Regions from separate parts of the Streptomyces sp. NPDC006314 genome, predicted to be linked through region 1. Evidence: riboswitches for the same ligand, from Rfam matches in the RefSeq annotation. Region 1 holds a riboswitch; each other region holds the start of a gene.

What was found. A riboswitch is a leader RNA that binds a small molecule or an ion and turns the genes downstream of it on or off. The one in region 1 is predicted to bind cyclic di-AMP.
Positions count from the first base shown of each region.
Region 2: linked by a shared signal. The riboswitch ahead of ABZ079_RS05680 (M23 family metallopeptidase) and the one ahead of ABZ079_RS10175 (M23 family metallopeptidase) in region 1 are both predicted to bind cyclic di-AMP.
Region 3: linked by a shared signal. The riboswitch ahead of ABZ079_RS02115 (C40 family peptidase) and the one ahead of ABZ079_RS10175 (M23 family metallopeptidase) in region 1 are both predicted to bind cyclic di-AMP.

Region 1 covers NZ_JBEXRL010000004.1:468,198-471,459, reverse strand. The annotation lists gene ABZ079_RS10185 (pitrilysin family protein) at 1-315, shown strand, start outside; gene ABZ079_RS10180 (pitrilysin family protein) at 312-1,700, shown strand; cyclic di-AMP (ydaO/yuaA leader) riboswitch at 1,912-2,072, shown strand; gene ABZ079_RS10175 (M23 family metallopeptidase) at 2,085-2,840, shown strand; gene ABZ079_RS10170 (GntR family transcriptional regulator) at 3,039-3,262, shown strand, end outside.
Region 2 covers NZ_JBEXRL010000003.1:20,200-23,461, forward strand. The annotation lists gene ABZ079_RS05675 (aldo/keto reductase) at 1-307, opposite strand, end outside; gene ABZ079_RS05680 (M23 family metallopeptidase) at 401-1,432, opposite strand; cyclic di-AMP (ydaO/yuaA leader) riboswitch at 1,440-1,608, opposite strand; gene ABZ079_RS05685 (PP2C family protein-serine/threonine phosphatase) at 1,842-3,026, opposite strand; tRNA gene ABZ079_RS05690 (tRNA-Met) at 3,207-3,262, opposite strand, start outside.
Region 3 covers NZ_JBEXRL010000001.1:470,311-473,572, forward strand. The annotation lists gene pcrA (DNA helicase PcrA) at 1-1,031, opposite strand, end outside; cyclic di-AMP (ydaO/yuaA leader) riboswitch at 1,316-1,487, shown strand; gene ABZ079_RS02115 (C40 family peptidase) at 1,495-2,478, shown strand.

The DNA of each region.
Region 1 (3,262 bases):
CGCGCCCAGGCCCAGTTGGAGCGCGAGTGGCTGGACCGGCTCGGCACGGTCGCCGGCCGCGCCGACGAATTGTGCCGCTACGCCGTCCTGTTCGGCGACCCGCAGCTCGCCCTCACCGCCGTCCAGCGCGTCCTGGAGGTGACCCCCGAGGAGGTGCAGGAGGTCGCCAAGGCCCGCCTGCGCCCCGACAACCGCGCTGTCCTCGTCTACGAGCCGAAGTCCCCGGAGGCCGTCGAGGACGCCGAGATCCCGGAGGATCCGGAGCAGGAAGCGACCGTAGAGGCCGGTAACGAGAACGAGGAGACGGCCAAGTGACCGAGCTCGCCGCAATGGACTTCCACCCCCAGCCGCAGCCGGGCGAGGCCAGGCCGTGGGCGTTCCCGGCCCCTGAGCGCGGCACGCTCGACAACGGCCTGACGGTGCTGCGCTGCCACCGCCCCGGCCAGCAGGTCGTCGCCGTCGAGGTGCTGCTGGACGCGCCCCTGGACGCCGAGCCGGCCGGCCGGGACGGCGTCGCCACGATCATGGCGCGCGCCTTCTCCGAGGGCACGGACAAGCACTCCGCCGAGGAGTTCGCCGCCGAGCTGGAGCGCGCGGGGGCCACGCTGGACGCGCACGCCGACCACCCCGGTGTGCGCCTGAGCCTCGAGGTGCCCGCCTCCCGCCTGCCCAAGGGCCTCGGCCTGCTCGCCGACGCCCTGCGCGCGCCGGCCTTCGCCGAGAGCGAGATCGAGCGACTGGTCCGCAACCGCCTGGACGAGATCCCGCACGAGCTGGCCAGCCCCGCCCGCCGGGCGGCCAAGGAACTCTCCAAGGAGCTGTTCCCGGCGACCTCCCGTATGTCCCGCCCGCGCCAGGGCACCGAGGAGACCGTCGAGAAGATCGACGCGGGGGCCGTACGCGCCTTCTACGACCGGTACGTGCGCCCGGCCACGGCCACCGCGGTCGTGGTCGGCGACCTCACCGGGGTCGACCTGGACGCGCTGCTCGGCGACACCCTGGGCGCGTGGAACGGCACCCCGGGCGAGCCCCGGCCCGTGCCGCCGGTGACCGCCGACGACACCGGGCGCGTGGTCATCGTGGACCGGCCCGGCGCCGTCCAGACGCAGCTGCTCATCGGCCGGGTCGGCCCGGACCGGCACGACCGCGTGTGGCCCGCCCAGGTGCTCGGCACCTATTGCCTCGGCGGCACCCTCACCTCCCGCCTGGACCGCGTCCTGCGCGAGGAGAAGGGCTACACCTACGGCGTGCGCGCCTTCGGGCAGGTCCTGAGGTCCGCCCCGGACGGCACCGGCGCCTCGATGCTCGCCATCAGCGGCTCCGTGGACACCCCCAACACCGGCCCGGCGCTGGGCGACCTGTGGAAGGTGCTGCGCACCCTCGCGGCCGAGGGCCTGACCGACGCCGAGCGGGACGTCGCCGTGCAGAACCTGGTCGGGGTGGCGCCGCTGAAGTACGAGACGGCGGCGGCCGTCGCGAGCACCCTTGCCGACCAGGTGGAGCAGCATCTGCCCGACGACTTCCAGGCGACGCTGTACCAGCAGCTGGCCGCGACGGGCACGGTGGAGGCCACCGCGGCCGCCGTCAACGCCTTCCCGGTGGACCGGCTGGTGACCGTCCTCGTCGGTGACGCGGCCCAGATCAAGGCGTCGGTCGAGGCGCTGGGCATCGGCGAAGTCACCGTCGTCGCCGCGGAGTAGCGGCACGCGCGCGTGGGGCCCTGACGACCTATGGGTCGTCAGGGCCCTCTGCTGTTCCACTCGCTCCCACAGATGCCCGATTTGGGGCGGAGGTTGCCTGTCTGCCCTGTGGGATGCGCTACAAAATCCCGGATTCGTTTGAGGATTGAAGGCAGGCTTTCGTAGCGTCATCCGGGCTGTTCGTCAGGCAGTGCGCCGCACCCGCGGCACCGGACAGTCATCGCCGAGTCCCCGTACGGCGCGAGCCAGGGGAGCCGGGGACCCATCGTCCCTGGGGTGAATCGGGCGCCCGCGCGAGCGCGAGGGGGCCCGTAGGAGACCTTCCTGCTCCGAACCCGTCAGCTAACCCGGTAGGCGAGAGGGAAGGAAAGGACCAGCCACTTCATGGCGTTCATGTGCGCCACCGGGAAGCACCGCAAGCCCGGCCGGGTCAAGCGGACCACCGCTCAGGCGGCCGGTATCGCGGCCCTCACCACCACCGGTGTCATCGGCACCCTCGCCGCCTCTCCGGCGCTCGCCGCCGAGAACCCCGCGGAGCAGACCGGTCTCACGCCCGTCCTCACCGTGAGCGACGACGTGGCCGAGCAGATCGACGCGCAGGCCGCCGCCCAGAAGCAGGCCGCCCAGCAGAAGGCGGCCGAGGAGGCCGCGGCCAAGGCGGCCGCGGAGAAGGTCAAGCAGGAGCGTGAGGCCCAGGCCCGCGCAGCCCGCGAGGCCGAACGCAAGCGCCTGAACGCCTTCGTCGGCCCGATCGCGCACTCCTTCGTCTCCACCGCCTACCGGGCCAGCAGCTCCCTGTGGTCCTCCGGGTCGCACACCGGCATCGACTTCCACGCGGCCAGCGGCACGTCCGTCCACGCGGTCGGCTCCGGCACCGTGGTCTCCACCGGCTGGGGCGGCGCGTACGGCAACCAGATCGTGATCCGGATGGCCGACGGCATGTACACCCAGTACGGCCACCTGTCGTCCATCGGTGTCACCGTGGGCCAGAAGGTCACCCCGGGCCAGCAGATCGGCCTGTCCGGCGCCACCGGCAACGTCACCGGCCCGCACCTCCACTTCGAGGCCCGTACGACTCCCGACTACGGCTCCGACATCGATCCCGTCGCCTACCTCCGCGAGCACGGCGTGAACGTCTGACGCCCCCGCGCACGGCATGCGAAGCCCCGGCTCACCGAGCCGGGGCTTTCGCCGTTTTTCGCAGTGTCCGCCGGATCCGCTGTCCAAAAAATATCCATGGATTCCGGCCCGCCGTCGGAAATTCCCGCTCATTGCAATAGAGTCACGGAACACACGTCCATCGTCGACGTTTCACGGGGATTAAGGCGGAGGTCGGTCATGCGTATTCCGGCGCACTCGGTGTGCACGGCCATCCGGGACGACATCGTCGCGGGTGTCTACGGGCGCGGCAGCCGCCTCACCGAGGAAGTCCTGGCCCGCCGCTACGGCGTCTCGCGCGTCCCCGTCCGCGAGGCCCTGCGCACCCTGGAGGCGGAGGGCTTCGTGGTGACCCGCCGGCACGCGGGCGCGTGCGTGGCCGAGCCCACCGAGCAGGAGGCCGC
Region 2 (3,262 bases), on a different contig from region 1:
TGTTGGCGGCGGACAGGCCCTGGTACTCGGGGTGCTGGCTGACCTTGGTCGCGATGACGACGGAGTCGCGGTTGCCGCGGGCCCTGACCCATTTGCCGATGATCGTCTCGGACTCGCCGCCCTTGTTGCCCTCGAGCCAGGCCGAGTAGGAGTCGGCGGTGTCGACGAGATTACCGCCGGCGGCCGTGTAGGCGTCGAGCACGGCGAAGGAGGTCTTCTCGTCGGCGGTCCAGCCGAAGACGTTGCCGCCGAGGGAGAGCGGGAAGACCTCGAGGTCGGAGGAGCCGAGTGTGCGAAGAGAAGTCATGCTCTACGCCAACGCCGGCGGTGGATGATCTCATTCCGCCGCCGGCGCCGAGTTCCCGCCAAGGGTGCCTCACGGGCTCCCGGGGGACGGACGTCAGGGGTTGAGGCCCTTGTCCCGCAGCCACGCGGCCGGGTCGATGCCGGTGGGCTGGCCGCCCGGGTGGACCTCCAGGTGCAGGTGCGGGCCGGTGACGTTGCCGGTGGCGCCGACGCGGCCGATGACATCGCCGGTGGAGACCTTCTGGCCGACCGTGACGTTGATCGAGGACTGGTGGCAGAACCACAGCTCGGTGCCGTCGTCGAGGGTGAGGACCGTGCGGTACCCGTAGGAGCCGGCCCAGCCCGCCTGGGTGATCGTGCCGCTGTGGATGGCCTTGATGAGAGTGCCCGTGGGGGCGGCGAAGTCGAGGCCGGTGTGGTAGCCGGAGGACCACATGGAGCCGGCCTGGCCGAACGTCGAGGTGATCGTGTACGAGGACGTCGGCAGCGCGTACTGCTTGGCCAGCTCCGCCAGCCGCTTCTCCTCGGCGGCCTTCTCGGCGTCGGCCTCCGCCTTCTCCTTGGCGGCGGCGGCCTTGGCGGCGGCGTCCTTCTCCGCCTTGGCGGCAGCGTCCGCGGTCTGCTTCTCGGCGGCGGCGAGCGCGGCGACGGTGGCCTTGCTGTCGGCCTTGCTCTGCTGCTGCTCGGCCTGGGCCATGATCCGGTTGCGCAGGGTCTCGCCCGCGTCGCCGTTCTGCTCGGCGTCGGCGGTGGTCACGCCGACGTCGCTGAGCGCGGTGGTGGTGGCCGCGGGCGCCGCGGAGGAGTCGTCCTCGAAGAGCGAGCCGACGGAGGGCAGGTCCGGCAGGGAGATGGAGACCGGCGGCTTGCCGGTGTTGGCGCTGGCCATACCGCCCGCGCCGACCGCGGCCATCACGCCGACACCGAGGACGGTGGAGCTGCGGGCGAACCCGCCGCGCTGCTTGGCGACGCGGTGCCGGCCGCGGAGCGGGGCGATGGAGTCCTCGGTGGGGTTCCATTCCTCCCAGGGGCCCTCCTCGGCGCGGTAGGAACCGTAACCGAAGGTCTCGGTCCCGGCTTCCGCCGGTATGAACGGGGCTTCTGGGGCAGGCCGGTTGGACGCCACGCAGGCGTACTCCTTTCCTTCCTCCGCCTACCGGGTTAGCTGACGGGTTCGGAGCAGGAAGGTCTCCTACGCGCGTAAACCAGACGTGGACTCAGCGAGTTCACATCGGCGTTCGCGTGATTCACCCCAAGGTGGTGGTTCCCCGGTTCCCTCGCGGGATTCGGCGCGTGCGCACGGAGCCGTCTCTTGTGACGGCTGGGACGACCGCGCTGCGTTATCGAACGTTAATAGACGTGCCAGGCACTTTCCAAGCCGTTCGGCTTGATCGTTAACGTTTCCGGCCGTGGACTTACCCCACAGGACCACTGCAAATAGGGCGAGTTGGCGGGGCTCAGGAGTCACAGAGATTTTGGTGGTGACTCAGTTTGCCTACGGACTGCGGTCATTCGGTCACCAGGGGTGAGAGTGTTCATGGCTGCCGTACGGCCAGCAGCGCCATGTCGTCCGCCATACCGCCGCCGGTGTGCCGCCGCACCTCCTCGGCCAGCCGGTCCAGCAGCGCGCCGGGGTCGGGGAAGACGCGCCCGGCGAGCCGCCGTTCGGGTTCGTAGAACCGGCCGTGGGCGTCCCGGGCCTCGGAGAGACCGTCGGTGTGGAGCAGCAGGGTGGCCCCGCTCGGGAAGCCGGCCTCCAGCGTCCGGTCGGGCCACATGCCGAGGTCGCCCATGCCGAGCGGCAGCGCCGGCTCGTACGCGGTCAGGGTGCGCAGGGTGCCGTCGGCGTGCAGCAGCAGTGGCGGGGGATGGCCGCGGTTGACGACGCGTACGACGCCTTCGCCGTGCGGGAGTTCGGCGAGGACGGCGGTGGTGAACCCCTCCAGCGCGTCGATGCCGTCCCGCCGGGTGCCCTCGCGGGCCAGCGCCCGCTCCAGCCGCTCGGCGACCGCCTCCAGCGTGCTCTCCTGCTCGGCCGCCTCGCGGAACGCCCCGATCAGCACGGCGACGGCGGCGACCGCGCCCAAGCCCTTGCCGCGCACGTCCCCGACGACCAGCCGGACGCCGTACGGGCTGTCCTGCACCGCGTAGAGGTCGCCTCCGATGAACGCGTCCTGGCGTGCCGCCTCGTAGCAGGCGGCGATCTCGAAGCCGCCGATGCGCGCGGCGGGCTCGGGCAGGACGGCCCGCTGTGCGGCCTCGGCGATCTCCCGGGCGGAGGCGAGCCGCCGGTCGCCGCGGCGGACCACGCGGTTGATGGCGACGGCCAGCAGGGCGACCGTGGCCACGGTGACCACGTCCGTGACGGCGGCCACGGCCGGGTGGTCGCCGGCCTGGGCGTGCACGGCGTAGACGGAGGCGAGGGCCATGAGGCCGGTCAGGACGGTGGTGCGCAGTGAGGACAGGGGTGCGGCGATCAGCGGGGCGGCGGTGAGGAACGGGACGGCGGTGAAGTTCTCGGGGGTGAGCACGCCGTAGAGGACGCCGCCGGCGATGAGGAGGGCGGGCAGGGCGCGGGCCAGGGTGCGTGGGCTCGGGCGGCGGCGGGTCCTGCGCGCCGGTGCGGGCGCGTCACCGAGGCCCGGGTCGGGTACGGGGTCGCCGGGAAGCCGGCCGCCCGCCCTGGCGTACGCGTTCTCCTCGACCTCACCAGGGCGCACCGCTTGTCTCCCACGTGTCCGACGTATGTCCAGGTTTGCGGGGACGGGGGCGCGCGGCGACCGCTGTGGACCGACCGGATGACCGGCTGTGACGTATGCCACTGGGCGGAAGCCCCCGGACATCCGGGAAAACACTCAGGGCCGGAATCCATCTGATGGATTCCGGCCCTGAGTCTTCAGTAGCGGGGACAGGATTTGAACCTGCGACCTCTGGGTTATGAGCCCAGCGAGCTACC
Region 3 (3,262 bases), on a different contig from region 1:
CGGATCGTCGCGCCGCGGAAGGCGTAGATCGACTGGTCCGCGTCGCCCACCACGCACAGTTCGGCGGGCTGGAGGTCGTCCTCGCCGGGCGGGGTGTCGACGTCGTCGTCGGCGCGCTCGCCCGTGCCGACCAGTTCGCGGACCAGCGCGTACTGGGCGTGGTTGGTGTCCTGGTACTCGTCGACCAGGACGTGCCGGAAGCGGCGGCGGTAGTGCTCGGCGACGTCCGGGAAGGCCCGCAGCAGGTGGACCGTCGTCATGATCAGGTCGTCGAAGTCGAGCGCGTTCGCCTCGCGCAGCCGCGACTGGTACAGCGCGTAGGCCTGGGCGAGGGTCTTCTCGAAGCCGTCGGTTGCCTGGGCGGCGAAGTCCTCCTCGTCGATCAGCTCGTTCTTCAGGTTGCTGATCTTGGCGCTGAAGGACTTGGGCGGGAAGCGCTTGGGGTCGAGGTCCAGGTCGCGGCAGACCAGGGCCATCAGGCGCTTGCTGTCGGCGGCGTCGTAGATCGAGAAGGAGGAGGTGAAGCCGAGCTTCTTCGACTCGCGCCTGAGGATCCGGACGCACGCGCTGTGGAAGGTCATCACCCACATCGCGTTCGCGCGCGGGCCGACGAGCTGCTCGACGCGCTCCTTCATCTCGCCCGCGGCCTTGTTGGTGAAGGTGATCGCGAGGATCTGGCCCGGGTGTACGTTCCGCTCGGCGAGCAGGTGGGCGATGCGGTGGGTGAGCACGCGCGTCTTGCCTGAGCCGGCGCCGGCGACGATGAGCAACGGGGAGCCGGCGTGCACGACCGCGGCGCGCTGGTTCTCGTTCAGCCCCTCCAGGAGTGCCGCCGCGTCGATCGGCGGGCGGGGGGCGCCGTCGCGGTAGTAGGCGTCCCGGTCCGGCGGCACGTCGAACTTCCCGCCGAACAGATCGTCCGGAAGCGACTCCGGAACGTGATCGTCCTCGGGCGGCGGCGGGGGCTCCTCCTCGCGCCCGCGAGGGGCCTGGAGGTCCGCCAGGAAGCTGTCGTCAAAGAGGCTGCTCATCGCTCTCCGAGTCTAGGGCTCCCCACCGACAACCGATCCCCGTCCCCGGAACACGGCCCCCGCGAGCGAGCCCGCTGCCGGATGCCGCCGGGCGGCCGGCCCCCGCCTCACCGGCCCCGATTCCCCCTCACGCTGCGGAAGCGCCTGGTCACGTCCACGTGAACCCGGCCTCGGGTCACGGAAATGTATCGGACATACCGCACACCAACCTTCACAGGAGACACACGAGTTGGCTAGGTTGCCGTCAGGCCGCACGACCACTCTCCGGCGAACGTCGCCGGGCCGCGCGGCCTCCGCCGAGTCCGGCGCGCCCCGCACGGTGCCCGGAGCCGGGGACCCACCGATCCTGGGGTGAATCGGCCGACTCCCGCCCGGGACGACGCCGTAGGGCAACCCTTCCGAAGCACCCGCCCGAACCCGACAGCTAACCCGGTAGGCGGCACGTTGGAAGGAGTCGCCTCCCTTGGCGTCGCACCGCAAGCCGCGCCCCGCCGGCACCCGTGGAACGGGCCTGCGCGGCCCCGCCCTCGCCACCGCTGCCTTCACTTCCGTGGCCGTCCTGTCCCAGACGGCCGAGGCCGCCCCCGCCGACGACGGCAGGCCGAGCCTGGAGGAGATCGAGAAGAAGATCGACGAGTTCTACCGCCGGGCCGACTCCGCACCGGAGGAGGAACCGGTGGCCGGGCAGCGGGCGCATGCCGAGGATCCGCGTCAGGAGGGTGCCCGGCGCGCGAGCCGGCTCGCCAAGGCCAGGGAGGGGCGGATGCCGTTCGCGGCCGCCCCGGACACGGCCGCCTCCCTCCTCGCGGAGTACCCGCAGGACCACTTCGCGCAGAGCAGGGTGATGAACCGGCTGGCCTCGCGTGTGAAGGGCGCGGCCGAGCGGGGCAAGGCCACCAGGAGCCCGGAGACGCCGGCCGCCTCGCGCTACGACGTGAAGGCCGCGAAGGCCGCCGTCCAGCACAAGCTCGCCACCGCCCAGGAGCTGCTGTCCCGGCTCACGGCCCAGGAGGGCCAGCGGCCCGCCGCGCTCGGCCGACGGCACCTGCCCGGTCCGCGGGTGCACGGGTCCCCGGGCTCGGGGCAGGCCACCAAGGCCGAGAAGGCGATCGCCTTCGCCCGGGCCCAGATCGGCAAGCCGTACGTGAGCGGTGCCAGCGGACCCGGCTCCTACGACTGCTCCGGCCTCACCCAGGCCGCGTGGAAGGCCGCCGGCGTCACCCTCCCGCGTACCGCCCAGGACCAGGCCGCCACGGGCACCCCGGTCCCCCTCTCCGACGCGCGCGCCGGTGACCTGGTCTTCTTCCACGACGACAGCAGTCATGTCGGCCTCTGCACGGGCAACGGGATGATGATCCACGCCCCGGAGCCGGGCGGGTATGTCCGCGAGGAGTCCGTCGACCGCGGTGGCGAATCGATCATCCGCAGCGTGGTGCGGCCGGGCTGACCGTTCTCGTTCGGGCTCCACCCGCGCCGCACCGGCGTTTCTGCGCTCCACGCGCGTGTGCCCTGCCCGGCGGGATGCGCGCGGCCGCCTTGCATCGGGCGCATACCCGGCTCTCGGGTCTGCGTGCGTGGGGGGGGCGGCCTCCCGCGGCCGGGGCCGCCCTGGCGGCGAGCGGCATCCTGCCGGTGGGCCTGCGTCCGGCCGGCGACGAGACGGTCTCCCGGGTGGTGCCTGCGGGGTGAGGGCCGGCGTCGATGCGTGGCGCTGGGCCGGCTCCGTCCTGCGGATGTCCGGCGAACGGCGGCGATCGATGGCCGGGGCGGAGAGTCCGGGGGCGCTGACCACCGTCGCCGTGACGACCGCGGCGGGGCACCCGGCTCCCGACGCCGGGCCGGCAGACCTTGGCCGAGGCCCTGTCCGCGCTCGCGGCGCTGCTCTGGCCGGTGCCGTTCGTCCTCGTCGTACGGCGCTGGAAGCGGCGCATGCCGGGAGCGGGGTTCCTGTGCCGTTCCGGCCGGGCCTGGTGCTCTGCGTCCTCGCCCTGGCCCACTTCGACCCGCGGCGACTGCTGGAGGGCGCCGGAGGACCACTGGATCGCGGGCGGGGCACTCGGGGTGTCGGCGCCGGCCGGGGCGACGCTGCTCGCCGCCGGCAGCGGGCGCCTGTACCTGTGGGACGACGACGATCGCGGCGTGCTGCGCACTGTGACGGTCGCGCCGCTCGTCCTGGACCTGGCCTGGTACCCCGTGCTGCCGGCGGCCGGGCTACGACAGCGGTGGGCGAC